Regions from separate parts of the Staphylococcus sp. NRL 16/872 genome, predicted to be linked through region 1. Evidence: riboswitches for the same ligand, from Rfam matches in the RefSeq annotation. Region 1 holds a riboswitch; each other region holds the start of a gene.
The links. A riboswitch is a leader RNA that binds a small molecule or an ion and turns the genes downstream of it on or off. The one in region 1 is predicted to bind thiamine pyrophosphate.
Positions count from the first base shown of each region.

Region 2: linked by a shared signal. The riboswitch ahead of MT340_RS02270 (thiamine phosphate synthase) and the one ahead of thiC (phosphomethylpyrimidine synthase ThiC) in region 1 are both predicted to bind thiamine pyrophosphate.
Region 3: linked by a shared signal. The riboswitch ahead of MT340_RS01565 (3-oxoacyl-ACP reductase) and the one ahead of thiC (phosphomethylpyrimidine synthase ThiC) in region 1 are both predicted to bind thiamine pyrophosphate.

Region 1 covers NZ_CP119327.1:172,104-177,614, forward strand. Annotated here, with positions in the region: gene lpdA (dihydrolipoyl dehydrogenase) at 1-827, shown strand, start outside; gene MT340_RS00840 (PadR family transcriptional regulator) at 1,535-1,873, shown strand; gene MT340_RS00845 (hypothetical protein) at 1,863-2,639, shown strand; gene MT340_RS00850 (hypothetical protein) at 2,682-2,957, shown strand; gene MT340_RS00855 (hypothetical protein) at 2,948-3,145, shown strand; gene MT340_RS00860 (HNH endonuclease) at 3,254-3,433, shown strand; gene MT340_RS00865 (zinc ribbon domain-containing protein) at 3,762-3,977, shown strand; TPP riboswitch at 4,096-4,199, shown strand; gene thiC (phosphomethylpyrimidine synthase ThiC) at 4,386-5,511, shown strand, end outside.
Region 2 covers NZ_CP119327.1:497,911-503,421, reverse strand. Annotated here, with positions in the region: gene MT340_RS02285 (FUSC family protein) at 1-1,527, opposite strand, end outside; gene MT340_RS02280 (putative quinol monooxygenase) at 1,732-2,016, opposite strand; gene MT340_RS02275 (pyruvate MFS transporter) at 2,102-3,376, opposite strand; TPP riboswitch at 3,715-3,824, shown strand; gene MT340_RS02270 (thiamine phosphate synthase) at 3,891-4,481, shown strand; gene thiO (glycine oxidase ThiO) at 4,474-5,511, shown strand, end outside.
Region 3 covers NZ_CP119327.1:323,035-328,545, forward strand. Annotated here, with positions in the region: gene MT340_RS01555 (DUF4064 domain-containing protein) at 1-816, shown strand, start outside; gene MT340_RS01560 (LLM class flavin-dependent oxidoreductase) at 1,072-2,373, opposite strand; gene MT340_RS01565 (3-oxoacyl-ACP reductase) at 2,467-3,216, opposite strand; TPP riboswitch at 3,339-3,440, opposite strand; gene MT340_RS01570 (solute:sodium symporter family transporter) at 3,867-5,459, shown strand.

The sequences.
Region 1 (5,511 bases):
TTGCCTCGGAAATAGCTTCTGCAATGGCTGATTTAAGTGTCGATGTTACTATTTTGGAAAAGGGCGACAGCATTTTATCTAGCGAAATTAAAGAAATACGTGAACATCTCACATCCTACTTAAAACAACAAGGCGTTAATATCATCACCAATTCGGAAACGCAGAAAATTAATACAACCACTTTAGAAATAGATGGAAAAGATGGCCCAAGGGAAATACCGTATGAAACGCTACTTTTTGCCACAGGACGACAACCGAATGTACACGTCGCTAAAGCACTTCAATTGGAACAAGACGGTAAATGTTTAAAAGTCAATGAACATTATGAAACGAGCTATAAACACGTGTATGCGATTGGTGATTTAGTGCCAGGCTATCAATTAGCCCATACAGCAAGTGCACATGGTAAGTATGTTGCAGAAAAGATTGCCGGCAAACATCCGGAACCTATCTATCAAGAAGACATACCAAGATGTATCTATACAAGATTAGAATCAGCTTCAGTAGGTTTATCAGAAATTCAAGCGCAAGAAGCGGGTTATGACGTTGAAGTAACTACTTCTAACTTTCAAAAGAACCCTAAAGCAATATTAAAAGGGGAAACACAAGGATTTATCAAAATCGTTGCAAATAAACAAAACGGCAAAATACTAGGTGGATTTATCGTTGGCCCCCATGCCACAGATTTAATTAGTGAAATCTTAGGCGTTAAAGCTTCGGGCGGTACACTAAACGATATCTCTCAAATTATACAACCACACCCTTCTCTATCAGAAGCCCTAGGTGAAAGTGCAGACGCATCTTTTGGAAAAGCAATATATATTTAAGTAACAAATAATTGATTATTATCTTGCAAACTCCTAGCAAAATACATCGAAAACCCATACTTTTTGATACTTTAGTACTTTGTTTACAAATTACACAACATGAAATATAATATATACGTAACTAGCATTGTTAGCATGAAAAAGCTCCCAGGCTCGGTAAAGCTACTGGGGGTTTTTATTGTATTAATTATTAATTCTCAAATGGTTAATAATAACTTTATATTTACAAATTACACAACATAGAATATAATATATACATAACTAGTATCTTTAGCATGAAAAAGCCCCCAGCTTTCGGTAAAAGCACTGGGGGTTTTTTTGTGTCTCATTTATGTAACTTGTTAATTAGCTTAGCGATTAAATTATCTAAAAGTTTAATCACTAAATGACTAATTACACTAGCTACAATAGACACGGCTAGTATCTCTAGCATGGCATCACCTCCATATACTTATTCACCACATATATGGAATTCTATGTGATACATTTCTATTATAATCCTATTAATGCATTTGGATATATTTTTTATAAGATAAAAATAAAATTTGTTTCAGCTTTTTAAAAACTGAAAGTAAGCGCCAAGAAAAATTAATAAACTGCAATGTAGCAACTATTAAAGAGTCACTATCTTTTAACGTAAGATAGTTGACTTCTTTTTTATAATGTACTATCTTATATTATAAGATAGTTAATAAAAAGGTGATGACATGTCAGTATCCAATCAAATGATGAAGGGGCTTTTAGATGGCGCAATACTTGGACTTATAGCAAAAGGCGAAACGTATGGTTATGAAATTTTAGAGAAATTAAAAGAAAATCAATTTCCTGAAATAAGCGATGGCAGTATTTATCCAGTGCTTCTGAGATTAAGTAAAAAAGGCTATGTAAATACAACTACTCGTAAATCAGACAACGGTGGCCCAAAGCGCAAGTATTACACTATTTCTGAAAGCGGCCAAGAAGAATTATTACGTTTTAAAGAAAAATGGAGTTATCTCAATTCAGGAATGAATAATTTATTTGGGAGTGATGAAGATGCTAAGTAAAGAACAAGAAGACTATATATTGAAATTAAAGGCTGAATTACTATTTAGAGGTAAGGATGAGGAAGACATACATGCCATTGGTGATGAGTTACAAGATCACTTTGAAATTGCAAACAAGAATGGCAACGATGTTAGCGATATTTTAAAAACGCCTGTGAAAAACTATGCCGATAACTTTTCTAAAGAAATGAGTTTTATCAAAGGCTTGCCTAAGTATATAACCTACTTCGCACTCTTTATGTTTGCGATTTATACTATTCCAGACTTATTCAATAAAGAATTCACACTTACAGTAGGCTATATCTTAAATGTTATTTTCATATTCGCAATAAGTATCATTGCTCCGTTATTTCTTTTGAAAAAAATGTTTATTAAATATGGAGAGCAAAAAAAGATCTATGTATTTGCGTTTATAGGTGGGGCCGTCATATTTGGACTGATGGTTTTAAGTATCTATATCTCAAAGCGTTATCCTATTTATACAATCGCCACTTTATCACAAACTCAAAGTATTATTTTAGGCATTATATTACTTGCTCTAGTGATGATTGCATGCTTTATCGTTAAACAAAAGATATTTGCACTCATTGCACTTATCGTTTGCTTACCAAACATCATTGCACAGTTATTCAAAGCACATAGCCATTCAGACAGCCAATTCGCTGTCGTATCACTAATCGTATCAATTGTTTTACTCATACTCATGAACATCGCATTCTTTGTACATGCATATTACACAAATCGAAAAGAGAAAAATAATCAGTAGAATAAATATAAAATAATATAGATAAAATTAGAGGAGAGAAAAGTGGAAAATCTTTCTTGGATAATACCTTGTAATATAAATGCCTATAATGTTATTAAAGCATTTGAAAATCTAAAAGTTTTGGATTGGAAACAAAGTCCTAATCTCAAACAAGCTAAGGTAGGCGATATAATATACATTTATATTTCTAAACCTTATCAATCTATCAAATATAAATGTGAAATTTTAAAAACTAATAAGTCACACGTGACAATAAATGATTCTCAATATATAGTTAATGGCCAAAACTATGTTAATTATGGAATTACATGGAAATAAAATTATTAAAGACCTATGAGGATAATTTAATTACTTTTAATGATTTAGTTGAAAATGGATTGAAAGGTAGAATTCAAGGACCTAGAAAACTATCTGAGAACCTTATTAGAGTAGTAGAAGCATATGATACAAGCTTTGATAATTCTTTAGAAAATATGGTTTATAAAGAAGGACGATTAGTTAAATAATATAGTTATAAATATGAGAGGAATGCTCAATTAAGAAACATAGCTATTCAAATACACGGATTAAATTGTACTGTTTGTCATTTTAATTTTGAAAAGTTTTATGGAGATATAGGAAGAGATTTTGTTGAAATACATCATTTAAAACCTTTATTTATTAATGGGGAAGAACATTTGGTAAACCCTTATACAGATTTAGTTCCTCTATGTTCAAATTGTCATAGAATGATTCATAGAAGAAAGTATGAACCATATTCTATCGAAGAATTAAAAAGTATAATTAAGCAATAAATAAGTGTATTTTAAATTACATTTAAGTATAGTTGTTAAAAATACGGAGTATTGGCTGCGAGACGCTACTAGGAATAGCATGAGCATTGAGACAAAACCAGAATAAAAAAGAGTTAAATCACAACTTACAAGACTTTGAAAAAGGCTTATAAAATGATTTAACTCTTTTCATTTATAAATAGATTAGCTCAAGCAATGCCTAGAGCAAGCGAGTAGCAACAATACGTAGTATTGTGTAAACTAACATATTAGATATCAAAGTTATGAATTATTAGATTAAATGTATACAGGGTATAAGTAATTAAAAGACAATTTAAGGAGGAGTTATATGCCTGAAAATCTAAATAATGGTTGTGTGAAATGTGGTCATACGGAAGTAGAGGAAGGCACATTATCAGCAACAGGTTCAGGTTTATCAAAGATGTTTGATGTGCAACATAACAACTTCAAAACGATTACTTGTAAAAATTGTGGTTACACAGAGTTTTATAAAGTGGATAATAATAGAACGAGTGATATTGTCGACCTATTCTTTGGGGGATAACTTCAAAGCAATATTTATTCAAACAGTGGCTCACAGAGTCACTGTTTTTTATACATTCAATTAAAACTCGATTTGTAGTAAAATAACACCTTTGTTATAATTATACTAGTAATATAATATCATCTGCTAGGGGTGCTTTAATGTGCTGAAAGAAGCTATAAGCTTCAACCCTTTTTACCTGATCTAGTTAATGCTAGCGTAGGGAAGCAAGTGAGTAAATTTAGGCTAAGATGTAGTTAAACATAGGCACATACTGATGTGGTTAGGTTTCATGACATTTCAATACATATAATAAATTAGTATAAATTCGCTTATTTTCTTATGCATTCAGTATTAAGCTGAATGCTTTTTTTATGAGGCTATTTATCAGTAATATTGGACGCTCCTAACGAATAGGAGGTTATTTTAATGAAACAAGAATTGATTAATTTTAAAAAGAATTTTCCAGCGAGCAAACGAATCTTTAAAGTAGGAAAGCACGAAGATGTTAAAGTGCCTTTCCGTGAAATTGAGCTTTCGGATACGCAACTTGAAAGTAGTTCCTTTAAAAATGACCCAATTGTCGTTTATGACACAGCAGGCCCATATCATGATGAGAACTATGAAGTGAATATTAATCGAGGTCTCCCTAAACTTAGAAGTTCATGGATTGTGGAACGTGAAGATGTTGAATGTTATGAAGGGCGCAAAATTCAATCGATAGACAATGGCTTTAAGCAAGAAGGACACAAGAACTATGTGGCGCACCCTTTTCATTATCAACCGAAACGTGCGATGAAAGATAAAGTGGTAACGCAAATGTATTATGCGAAACAAGGCATTATCACGAATGAAATGGAATTTGTGGCGATTCGTGAACAGGTTGATCCGGAATTTGTCAGAGAAGAAATTGCGAGAGGTCGTGCGATAATTCCAAACAACGTCAACCATCCAGAATCTGAGCCGATGATTATTGGAAAGAATTTCAAAGTTAAGATTAATGCGAATATCGGAAATTCCGTTGTGTCATCATCGATTGAAGCGGAAATTGAGAAATTGGTATGGGCGATTCATTGGGGCGCAGACACGATGATGGATTTGTCGACAGGCAAGAACATCCATTCTACTCGAGAATATTTGATTCGTAATTCACCAGTTCCAGTAGGTACAGTGCCGATTTATCAAGCTTTGGAAAAGGTGAACGGTGTAGCTGAAGACTTGACTTGGGAAGTCTATCGGGACACGCTTATTGAACAAGCTGAACAAGGCGTGGACTACTTCACAATTCATGCCGGGGTATTACTTCATTACATTCCATTAACTGTGGACCGTTTAACAGGAATTGTATCGCGTGGAGGATCAATTATTGCACAATGGTGTCTTGCGCATCACGAAGAAAGCTTCTTATATACGCATTTTGAAGATATTTGTAAAATCTTAAACAAATATGATGTCGCTGTATCTTTAGGAGACGGCTTACGACCAGGCTCAATTTATGACGCAAACGATGAAAGCCAAATTGCAGAACTTAAAACTTTAGGTGAATTAACAGAAA
Region 2 (5,511 bases), 330 kb from region 1:
CATTTTTACTGATAATGCAAGACTTTCATGTTTTTCACGTTCTGTATCTTGGTATCCATTTTCAGAGAATAAATAATGGAAAATAGTCGCTTCTTTACGCACTACTTCAGAGATAGTTCGTGGCAGAATAGCCGAAGACGTTTGACGGTTAAGTATTAAAATACCGACTACTGCAATTACAATCCCAATTAACACATCAAAGATACGTGTGTAAGCAATCGAGATAGATAGATTTTGCGATGCGAGTCCATTAAGCAAGATAACTTGTGTTGTGATAAAAATAACGGCAAACGCGTAATTCGAACCTACAAAGGCTTCTGTCACCATAGCAGCGAGCCCCATGATAATGACGGCTACTACTACATGTGGATGGAAATATAGAATAGCAGATAAAACTAATGTCCCAATAATTGTTCCTAATCCACGGGCCATGGCTCTATCTATCATACGTCGTGTCGTCATCCCTAACATAACCGTATGCGCTGTTAAAGGAATCCAATATGATTTCTGAATATCAAAGGTTAATGAAATAAAAATAGCGATGCCCATGATAATGATATAAATCAAGGTGTTACGAAAGACGATAGAATCAAGTGTTAAGTTATGCAGAATTCGTTGACTGTAAAGCGGCTTTCTCACTTGAGCTTCGTGTTCGATACGACTAGAATCTAAGTTTGCAATTTCATCAATTTTTAAAATATATTGCATGAGATTATCAAAATCTTCGCTGACATGAACTTCTTTTGTCCAATTTTCTCTGGCATTACTAAGACGATATGCATTACGTGTTGTTACTTCCATCATCTCAATTAATTCCTGTGGAAGTGGACGAATATCTTTCTCATGCAGTTCAAGTAATTCAGAGTAAATCCCTTGTGCTGACGTATGTAGTAACAGTAATCGTTGGAAACGTTGATTCAGTTTCGCCTTAGCACCAGCAGTCGCTGTAATTAATAATTCATCTGAATTTTTGAATTGTGTCACTGCTGATTGAGAAATTTCTTTAAATTTCTCTGGATCGTTATAGTTTTGCATCAATTTGTTAATCATTGTGAAGTCAGCAGTGATGGCACGATCTTCAACGCGTTGCTTCTGGAAGATGATCATAATAAGCACAACGAGTGTCGCTAATGCGCCACCTACTAAGATAGCGAATCCACGGTATAACGCTTGATCTGGCGCTACAGGTAAGTTACTAGGTAAACAAAATGTAACTAAGAAGAAAGTAGAAGATGGTCCGGCAATCTTCAATGCACTAAAAATATAATATGGTACCACTGTGACAATAAGTAAAGTAAAACCATAAAGAAGTGGTTGAGATACGGTTAAGGTGCCGAGCATCATACATATCGCAAACGAAATAGAACATAAAATAACCATTCTAAGTTTAGAACGAGGTGGTCCTTGAAAGACGTATATATGTGCTAACGCCCCCGTCGATACAAGTAAACCAAAACTAAAATTCCCAAGGTAATAGCCAATTAATGCTGGGATAATCATTAATAAACCTTGGCGAATCCCTTTCATAAAGTCAATCTTGGTTTTATCGAATTGTATAAGAGACTGTAATACATTTCCCAAAATTATCTTTCCTTTCTATAAAGCATACATATTTATGATAACACTTTTTAAGTTTACTCATCAGTAGCATGATTATAGACTACAAAAAAAGAGCGAAACTGAAATCTTAATTTGATAAAAAGATTTCTGTCTCACTCTCAAAAAGTTATATTATTTTGTTTCTGCTACATCGATAACAGGTTCTTCTGAAATGTATTTGCCAATATTTTCACTGAATGCTCTGAAGTGGTCTGAATGGTTATGTGTTTGTACTGCCTCTTCATCTTTATAATTCTCAACCACAACAAATATGTTGCGTTCTTTAACGTCTTCATAATGATGATAGAACGTATTACCCGCTTCTTGGCTAGAACTTTCAACTAATTTTTTCATTAATTTTAAATATTCTTCACGGTGCTCTTCTTTTACTTTAAGTTTTGCATTAATAATAATCATTTAATCACCTTCAATATTGTTATTGCTTTAGTTGTACCATATCTACTTCAGTATTAAACAATTATTTGCTTTTAAAAAGACTATTCTACTTTTTGCTTTCATCTTGAAGAAGTGGTTTGTCTGGTGAAACGAAGAACCATAAAATGACTGCAATCACTGCTGGTACAATTAATAGTTGGAATGTCATTGACCAACCTAATGAAGTGACTAACGCACCTGCTAAGAATGGACTAACTAACGCACCAAGGTTACCCCATAGGTTCATCCAACCTGAGACTGTTCCGGCGAAGTTACGTCCGATATCATTTGCTGCAGCCCAGCTCATACCCATTGAGATACCCATACCACCTAAGCCAAGTGATAACCAGAAAATAGTGATATACAAGCTTTCAGTATGAACTGCGAAAAAGATTGATACTGCAAATACGATGAAACCAACAATAGCGATGACACTTCTTGCTACAAAACGTGATTGACCACTATGTAAAATTTTATCTGAAATAGCACCTGCAGATAGAATTAAGATAAACATGATAAACCATGGTAATGAACTAATTGTCATATGTTTGAATTCTACGTGATATTGTTCAGTTAAATACGTAGGTAACCAAATTAAGAATAAAGCAATAATAAACTGAACGACAAAGTATTGACCTGCAATCGCATAGAAACTTAAACGACGGAAGAATTGATTCCAAGGTGGAAGTGATTTACTTGTTTGAACTAAATCACGATTCTCCATGATATATCTTTTTTCAGCCTCATTTACCATACGATGATGTTCTGGTAAATCTTTCGCGATAATCCCCCATAAAATCGCAATAAGGATACCTACTGCCCCGAAGATATAAAATACTGCTTGCCAGTTAAATGCATTTACAATGGCAATAGTAATAATTGGTGCTAATACGGGTCCAAAATATGAACCTGCAAGTAATGCACTTGATGCTCTTCCCTTTTCATCTTTTGAGAACCAAGTTGAATTAAATACGGCATTAGATGGATACATTGGTGCTTCCCCAATACCAAATAAGAAACGTACTAAGAATAATAAACCGTGATGTTTAATCATTCCTGTAAAGATTGTAAAAGCACTCCACCATACTAATGCGACTGAAATCATTTTACGTGGACCAAACTTCTCCGCTAACATTCCCGAAGGCACTTGCATTAAAGCATAACCAAGTGAGAAGAATGAAGCTAACAATCCAAACTGTTGCTTGTCCATATGTAAATCTTTCATCATTTGTGGTGCAATATATGAGATATTTGATCTATCCATATACGCGATAACTCCGATAATAAAAAACAATAGTGCGAACATCCAACGCACATTACTCTTTCTTTGTCCTTGACCCATGTTACTGTCCTACTTTCATTTATATTTGTTGATTCTAAATTAATGTTGTCGTACTAAATGATTACGTAGTTTTGAACGTACTTTAGATCCTCCTTCTTCTAACAGTAATTTCAATATTGATTACTTATTTTTAATTATATTATCACTTAGTGTAAACGTTTACAATATAATTTTAATATTTTTTTATTAAATTGTACTTGTTTGTATTCTTTGTTTTATCATTTTGAAAAGGGCGTGTCATAGTTGCTTTGGATTAAGATTTGAACTCTAATCAAAAAAACTGTAGAATGAAATTGAATTAAAACGCTATGAGTTATTTTATAAATGAATAAACATTTATCATCCACTGGAAGTGCCTTTGTTTAAGGCTGAGAGTAAAGAACGAACTTTATAATTCCTGGAACCTGATCCAGTTTGTACTGGCGTAGGAAAGTGGCGCAAAGGATATCGTAAAGTTAAGCTGAACGCTATTTCCCTACAAGGGCAATAGCGTTTTTTTATTGTTCAAGGGGTGATGCATATATTTATTGCAATAACAAGTTACAAAGATTTAACGGACAAGGATTTACAACATTTCTTAGCTATAGCTAAAGGCATAGACGGATTACTCTTTCGTACCCCTATGTCACACGAAGCGTTATTCAACTTCATCACTCGACTATTAGAGGCTGGCTTTCCTAAAGAGAAAGTGATCATTCACAGTGATACTGAATTACTAGAATCCTTAACACTGTCACGCTTGCATTGTCGTGAAATGGATTCAAATGCTTTCGACTATAAACAACTACACCCAAATGTCGAAGTCAGTATGTCGACTCATTCCAAGCAATCTGTGGAGCAAGCTTATGAACATGGTCTTGATTATGTGTTTTATGGCCACATTTTCAAAACGCCATCTAAACCAAATCAACAGCCACGATCACAGGATGAAATCAATGACGTTTTACGTTTGCCAATACCTATTTATGCGATTGGTGGCATCACTAAAGAAACGATTCACCAATTACCTAATGGGTTTGCTGGTATATGTGCAATTTCTTTCTTTATGAACGCATCTTTACAACAAATCGAACAGTTACGAAAGGAGTGGTTGAAAGATGCATGATGTTCTTATTATTGGCTCAGGTGTGATTGGTATGTCTATTGCACGACATTTAAGTCAATCACAAATGGATGTCGCGATTGTCGACAGAGATGTTCCTGGTAAACATGCTTCTTATAAAGCAGGCGGTATGCTAGGTGCACAAAATGAATTTACTGAAGATACGGATTTATTTAGACTCGCGCTTGAATCGCGCTCACTTTTCCCAGAACTGTGTGAAACATTGCAAGATGAAACAGGCATCGATATTCAATATCAACCTTCAGGATTAATCAAAGTTGCTAATCGTCCTGAGGATGTTGAAAGTTTAAGACAACAATATGACTTCTTAAGTACTATGGACCCAAGTGTAGTGGAATTATCTGATGAGGATTTAATCGATTTAACGCATGGTCATGTTACATCAAGCGAAATGGCTATCTACATTCCAAATGATGGACAAATCAATGCCAATCATTATACGAAAGCACTTTTTAAATCACTGCAACAGCGCGATATTCATCGTTATTATGAAACTGAAGTGTTTAGTGTTGAACGTCAAAATGGCTACTATGAGGTGTCTACTTCAGAAGGTCAATTAGTTGCTAAGAAAGTGATTGTCGCTGGTGGTGCGTGGAGCTCTAAATTATTAGAACACTATCAACTTCCACGCAAAGTAGTTGGTGTCAAAGGCGAAGTATTACTTATTGAACATGACAGCCTAGATTTGAAAGAAACGATCTTTATGACGAATGGTTGCTATATTGTGCCGAAACAACCAAATCGTTTCCTTATCGGTGCAACAAGTGAATTTGATAATTATTCTGTCGGTAATACTAATCAAGGTGTCTCATGGTTGCATCAATACGCCAATGAACGTGTTCCTGAATTGGCACAAGGTAAGGTCATTAAGCAATGGTCAGGCGTACGTCCTTATACTGATGGCGAATTGCCTATCATGGACCGCATCGACGATGGTTTATATGTCATTTCAGGTCATTACCGTAATGGTATTTTACTTTCACCTGTCATAGGACGAGATATCGCAAACTGG
Region 3 (5,511 bases), 150 kb from region 1:
ATCGCAGGTATCTTAGCTTTAGCATCTAACTGGATTAGTGCTATCTTATGGTTAATCGCAGGTATTATGTTATTAGTAAGAAAAGCTAAAAAACATAATGATAATGATTATGATCACCGCTATTATGATAATAATGGTAATCATCACGATAATGGTTACGACAACCGTCACGACAACCGTCACAATGGTTATGGTGACCACCATGACAATAACTATGATAATAACAACAGAAATAATGGTTATGCGAATATGACAAACCAAGGTCAACGTGGCAATGATTATCATAATGATAGAAATGATCACCGTTATGATAGAGACAACCACGATAGAAACGATAGAGAGCGTAATGATGTAAACGCTAGTAACAATGCTTTCATTTTAGATGAAGAAGATAAAGCGAAAGAACAAGATTATATTAAAGATCAATATTCAAATAATGAACATGACGTGCATAATGGTAGTCATTATGATTCTCGTCATAGCAATGACAATGAGCGTCATCACCATGATGATTTAAACCGTGATGAGGACTTCAATCGTCGCAATGATGTGGATTGGTCAGCAGATAACAATCACGAACACAATAATAATCTTGGTAGAACATTAACTAATGATGAAGATTATCAACATGATAATCACCGTCGCGATATCGATGACAACAACTATCGTCGTAGTGATAGATACAATCATAGCAATGATAATCATTCTAATGATTTAAATAGAGATCATGAACAGAATCATCAAAATGATAATTTCTTAAAAGATGAAGCTAAAAAATTACAAGACAAAAAAGATAACGATCCATATAAATATTAATGGAGATTGTCTAGAGTCTGGGGCGAGCCTGAAAAAACGGCTCGCTTTTATTATGGAAAAAATAAGGCGATGGTGCTCCTAAGTTAGCATCATCGCCTTCATGTTAATTTCTATTATATGAATTAATAAATTGGATATGGGATAAATGAATTTTGAATTGGATAATTTGGATAATAATGAATGTCTTAAGACTGTAGGTAAACTCTTTCAGTCTTAATAGTTTTAAGAACTTTATCAATAAGCTCTATTGAATTTCTAATTTAACCCTAAGTGATCTCTCAGGGTATGTCCTGTGTACGCTGTGCGATATAAACCACGACGTTGTAATTCAGGAACGATTAAATCTACAAAGTCTTTTAAGCTATGTGGGAGGGAAGGTGGCATTAAATTGAACCCATCTGCGACACCTTCGTTGAACCAATGCTCCATTTCGTCTACGATTTCTTCAGGTGTGCCGACTAAAGTTAAATGACCGCCTCCAGCATTTAAATAGCCAAGTAATTCACGAACAGTCGGTTGTTTGTCATTAATGATTTCAAGGATGGTTTCATAACGACCTTTAGGTCCACTAAATTCTTCAAGTGGGGGTAATTCAGGAACGGGTTGGTCTAGTTCCCATTGATTACAATCTTGTTGGACAAAGAAACTTAACTGTTTTAAAGCAGTTTCAACAGAAAGTAAGGCATCTAGCTCTGCTTTTTTAGCTTCTGCTTCTTCATGCGTACGCCCCACGTAAGTGACTAATCCCGGAAAGACTTTAATGTATCTTGGGTTATCTGTATTTTGTTTCATTTGAGCATCTAGTCTTTCACGATAGCGTTGAGCTTGTTTGAGATTCCACGCTACTGAATAGACGGCATCAGCATATTTCGTAGCTAATGCAATACCGTGGTTAGATGAACCTGCTTGCATAGCAACGGGCTTTCCTTGTGGACTTTGTGGTGTAGTGAGTGGTCCACGCACTTGGAAATATTTACTTTTATGGTGAAGCGGTTGTATCGTTGTCGTATCCATCAACGTGCCGGCTTCACGATCAGGTTGAAAGTCCTCAGTAGTCCATGACTCAAACAACTCATTAACGACGTGGGCGAATTCGTCCGCCTTTTCATAACGAACAGCATGCTCAGGCAATGCTTCCATACTGTGGTTCTGAGCCTCCACATCTGTCATAGAAGTCACTAAATTCCAACCGACGCGTCCACCAGTGATATGGTCCAAACTTAATAACTGACGCGCTGCCGTAAATGGATTTGAAAATGTACTCGAGATAGTGGGTACCAAACCAACATGATGTGTAACCTGGGAAATAGCCGTTAAGTTAATGAGCGGGTCAAACCAGAAACTCGGCATCGTCGTGAAACCAGGATTGAAAGCTTGATTATCCGCAAAGAATACGACGTCAAATAGTCCTTTTTCGGAAAGTTGAGCTAGCTCTTGATAATACGTAATATCACCAAGACGTTCAACGCTTGAATTAGATTGTTGCCAAGCTGCCTGATGATGCCCACAACCGTAAATTAAAATGCCAATGTGTAATTGTTGTTTCTCTTTCTTCATAATGAATCACTAACACTCCAGTTTGTTGTTGGGATTTTGATTAAATAGAGAAGAATGCGTGCATTGAGTACGTCACTATCGACTCCAAAAGTTTTAGTTCATTGTTAAACCACCATCAACTGTAATGTTTTGTCCTGTAACGCCATTTGCGGCTTCAGAACTTAAGTACGCTACCATATTTGCCACGTCTTGAGGTGTAGTCACTTTGCGTAATGGTGTCGTTTGGGCAATCAAGTCAAATACTTCTGGTGTGGTTACAGCACTGGCATCAGTCGTTTTTAATAAGCCACCAGAAACCATATTAGCCGTAATGCCATATTGACCTAATTCAGCAGCAACGTTGCGTGTAAATCCGATTAAGCCTGCTTTGGCTGTTGTATATTCATGATATGGCACGACAGGATTTTGGAATAAATTTGTACCGATGCTGATGATACTACCAGCGTTACGTTCAATAAATTGAGGGACTACACTTTGAGTAACATTAAATGCTGCTTTTAATGTGCCATCAATTTGCTGTTGGTAATCTTCCCAAGTTAAGTCTTTAAATGCTTTTTGTGCTACTGGGTCAAACTTGAAATTGACTAACGCATTATTGACAACCACATCGATTTGACCGAAATGGGCGGTTGCTTCTTTGACTAAACGTTCCACTTCTTCGCGTTGTGTCACGTCTGCTTGTAGTGCGATTGCGTTGTCGCCTAATTCTGTTGCTAACTGTTCAGCAGTCTCTTTACTCTTATTATAATTAATGACAACTTGAAATCCTTGAGACACTAATGTTTTTACGATGACTGCGCCTAAACCACGGCCACTGCCTGTTACTAATACTGTTCTTGCCATTGCACAAGCCTCCATCACTTTCTTTTACAGTAAAAAAATACGCAACCTTCGCTAGGAAAGTTGCGTAAATGATAGATATGTATATAGAAAAGAGATTTGACATAAAATCTCTATCAACATCTAAAATTTATCCCACACTTTCCTACGCTAGTATGAACTAGTTCAGGTTCAAAGGGTTCGAGGACAAGCCTCATCTCAGTTAAAAAACACCCCTAGTGCATATATTAATACTATATTTACAATGTATAATTTTTGAATTTAGAAGTCAAGGTAATTGCAGAGTAAAAGTAGGGCAAGATAGGCTATCTATTTGCGTCTATCTTGTCTGCTTTTAGGAAATCTTTTAGTTTAAAGCGAATAAATTAAAGGCTCTTATAAGTTTCATAGGTTAATTAATTAATCAAAATTGATTAAAAATAAATTTGTAAAAATATTGAAATTCATTAAAATTGGTAATGCACAAGTTTTAAGATTGAAAAAGTATTAAAAGTAAATTTAATATATATATGAACTAAATATAAATAGTTGTTTTTAAAATTTTCAATCTGGAGCGAAGATAAAAAAGGGGATATAAACGTTAAATATGAAGTTAACGTTTGTTTTTATATTGGGAAAATATTCAAAATTTATTAAAGGAGAGCGAAAGAAGTATGAATTGGCTAGCAGTCTTGCTATTTTTAGGCGTAGTTATCGGTATTAGTGTTTATGCTTATTGGCGATCGAAAAAAGTACAAACCGATAGTGCAGACGGCTATTTTATGGGAGGCAATACTTTAACAGGTTTCACTATTGCTTCAACGATTATCATGACCAATCTATCAACAGAACAATTAGTAGGTCAGAATGGTCAAAGTTATGGAAAAGGTATGGAGGTTATGGCGTGGGAAATTACTGCTGCCGTAGCGGTAGTCTTACTCGCTTGGGTCTTCCTTCCTAAATACTTACGTTATGGTGTTTCTACCATTTCTGAATTTTTAGAGATGAGATATGATACATTTACGAAGCGTTTTGTATCAATTTTATTTATTTTCACGTATGTCGTGTCGTTTATGCCTGTTGTTTTATATTCAGGTTCTTTAGTCTTTAATAAGATGTTTCATATTGGCGACTATTTAGGTGTAAGCAATACGACAGCAACCATCATTATTTCATTAACAATTGGTGTGATTGGTGTCCTTTATCTCTTTATAGGTGGCTTATCTTTAAGTGCATTCAGTGACTCTATTTACGGTATCGGGTTAATTGTTGGTGGTTTAATTGTAACTTTAATTGGCTTACATCATGTGGGTGATGGCGGTTTCGTCAAAGGTTTCGACAATATCGTTCAACACACGCCTGAGAAACTTAACGCGTTTGGCTCAGTAGATTCAAATATCGTGCCATGGCCAACATTATTCTTTGGTATGTTTTTTAATAACTTATTCTTCTGGTGTGCCAACCAAATGATTGTTCAAAAAGCACTAGCAGCTAAAAACTTAAAAGAATCACAAAAAGGTGCTATTTACTTAAGTATCTTTAAAATATTTGGACCTATCTTCACAGTCATTCCGGGTGTCATTGCTTATAACTATTTTAATGGTGGTATCGATAATAATGACAATGCGTATCCAGCGCTAATTCAAAGTATTTTACCAGACTTGTCATTAGGTCTCTTTGGTGCCGTTATTTTTGGTGCTATCTTAAGTTCCTTCGTAGGTTCATTAAACAGTACTACGACATTATTTACCTATGACTTCTATAAACCACTCTTTGGTAAAAAAGCGTCAGACAAACACATAGCTCGCGTAGGTCATATTGCGACAGTAGTCATTGGTGCTATCTGTGTAGGACTTTCTCCATTAATTTCACTATTCCCAAGTGGTTTATATGCGATTGTTCAACAATTTAACGGCGTTTATAGTATGCCCGTTCTTGTGTTAGTACTTGTGGCATTTTTCTCTAGACGTACCTCTAAGTTAGGTGCTAAAGTAGCACTGTTTACGCATATTATTTTATATGTCACTGTAAGCTTGATGTTCCCACAAATTAATTATCTCTATACATTTAGTGTTATCTTCTTTATTGATTTAATCATTGTACTTATTTTCAATAAATTGAAACCATCTAATGAATTTGATTTAAATACAAATAACGCTAAAGTGGATCTAACACCTTGGAAATATCGCTATATTGCAGGCACAATTATCTTAGCTTTAGTTGTGATTATTTATATCATCTTCTCACCATTAGTACTTGCTAAATAAAACATATCAATGTATAGGGTGTACGTTTAAATGTAGATTGCCACTTTAAACG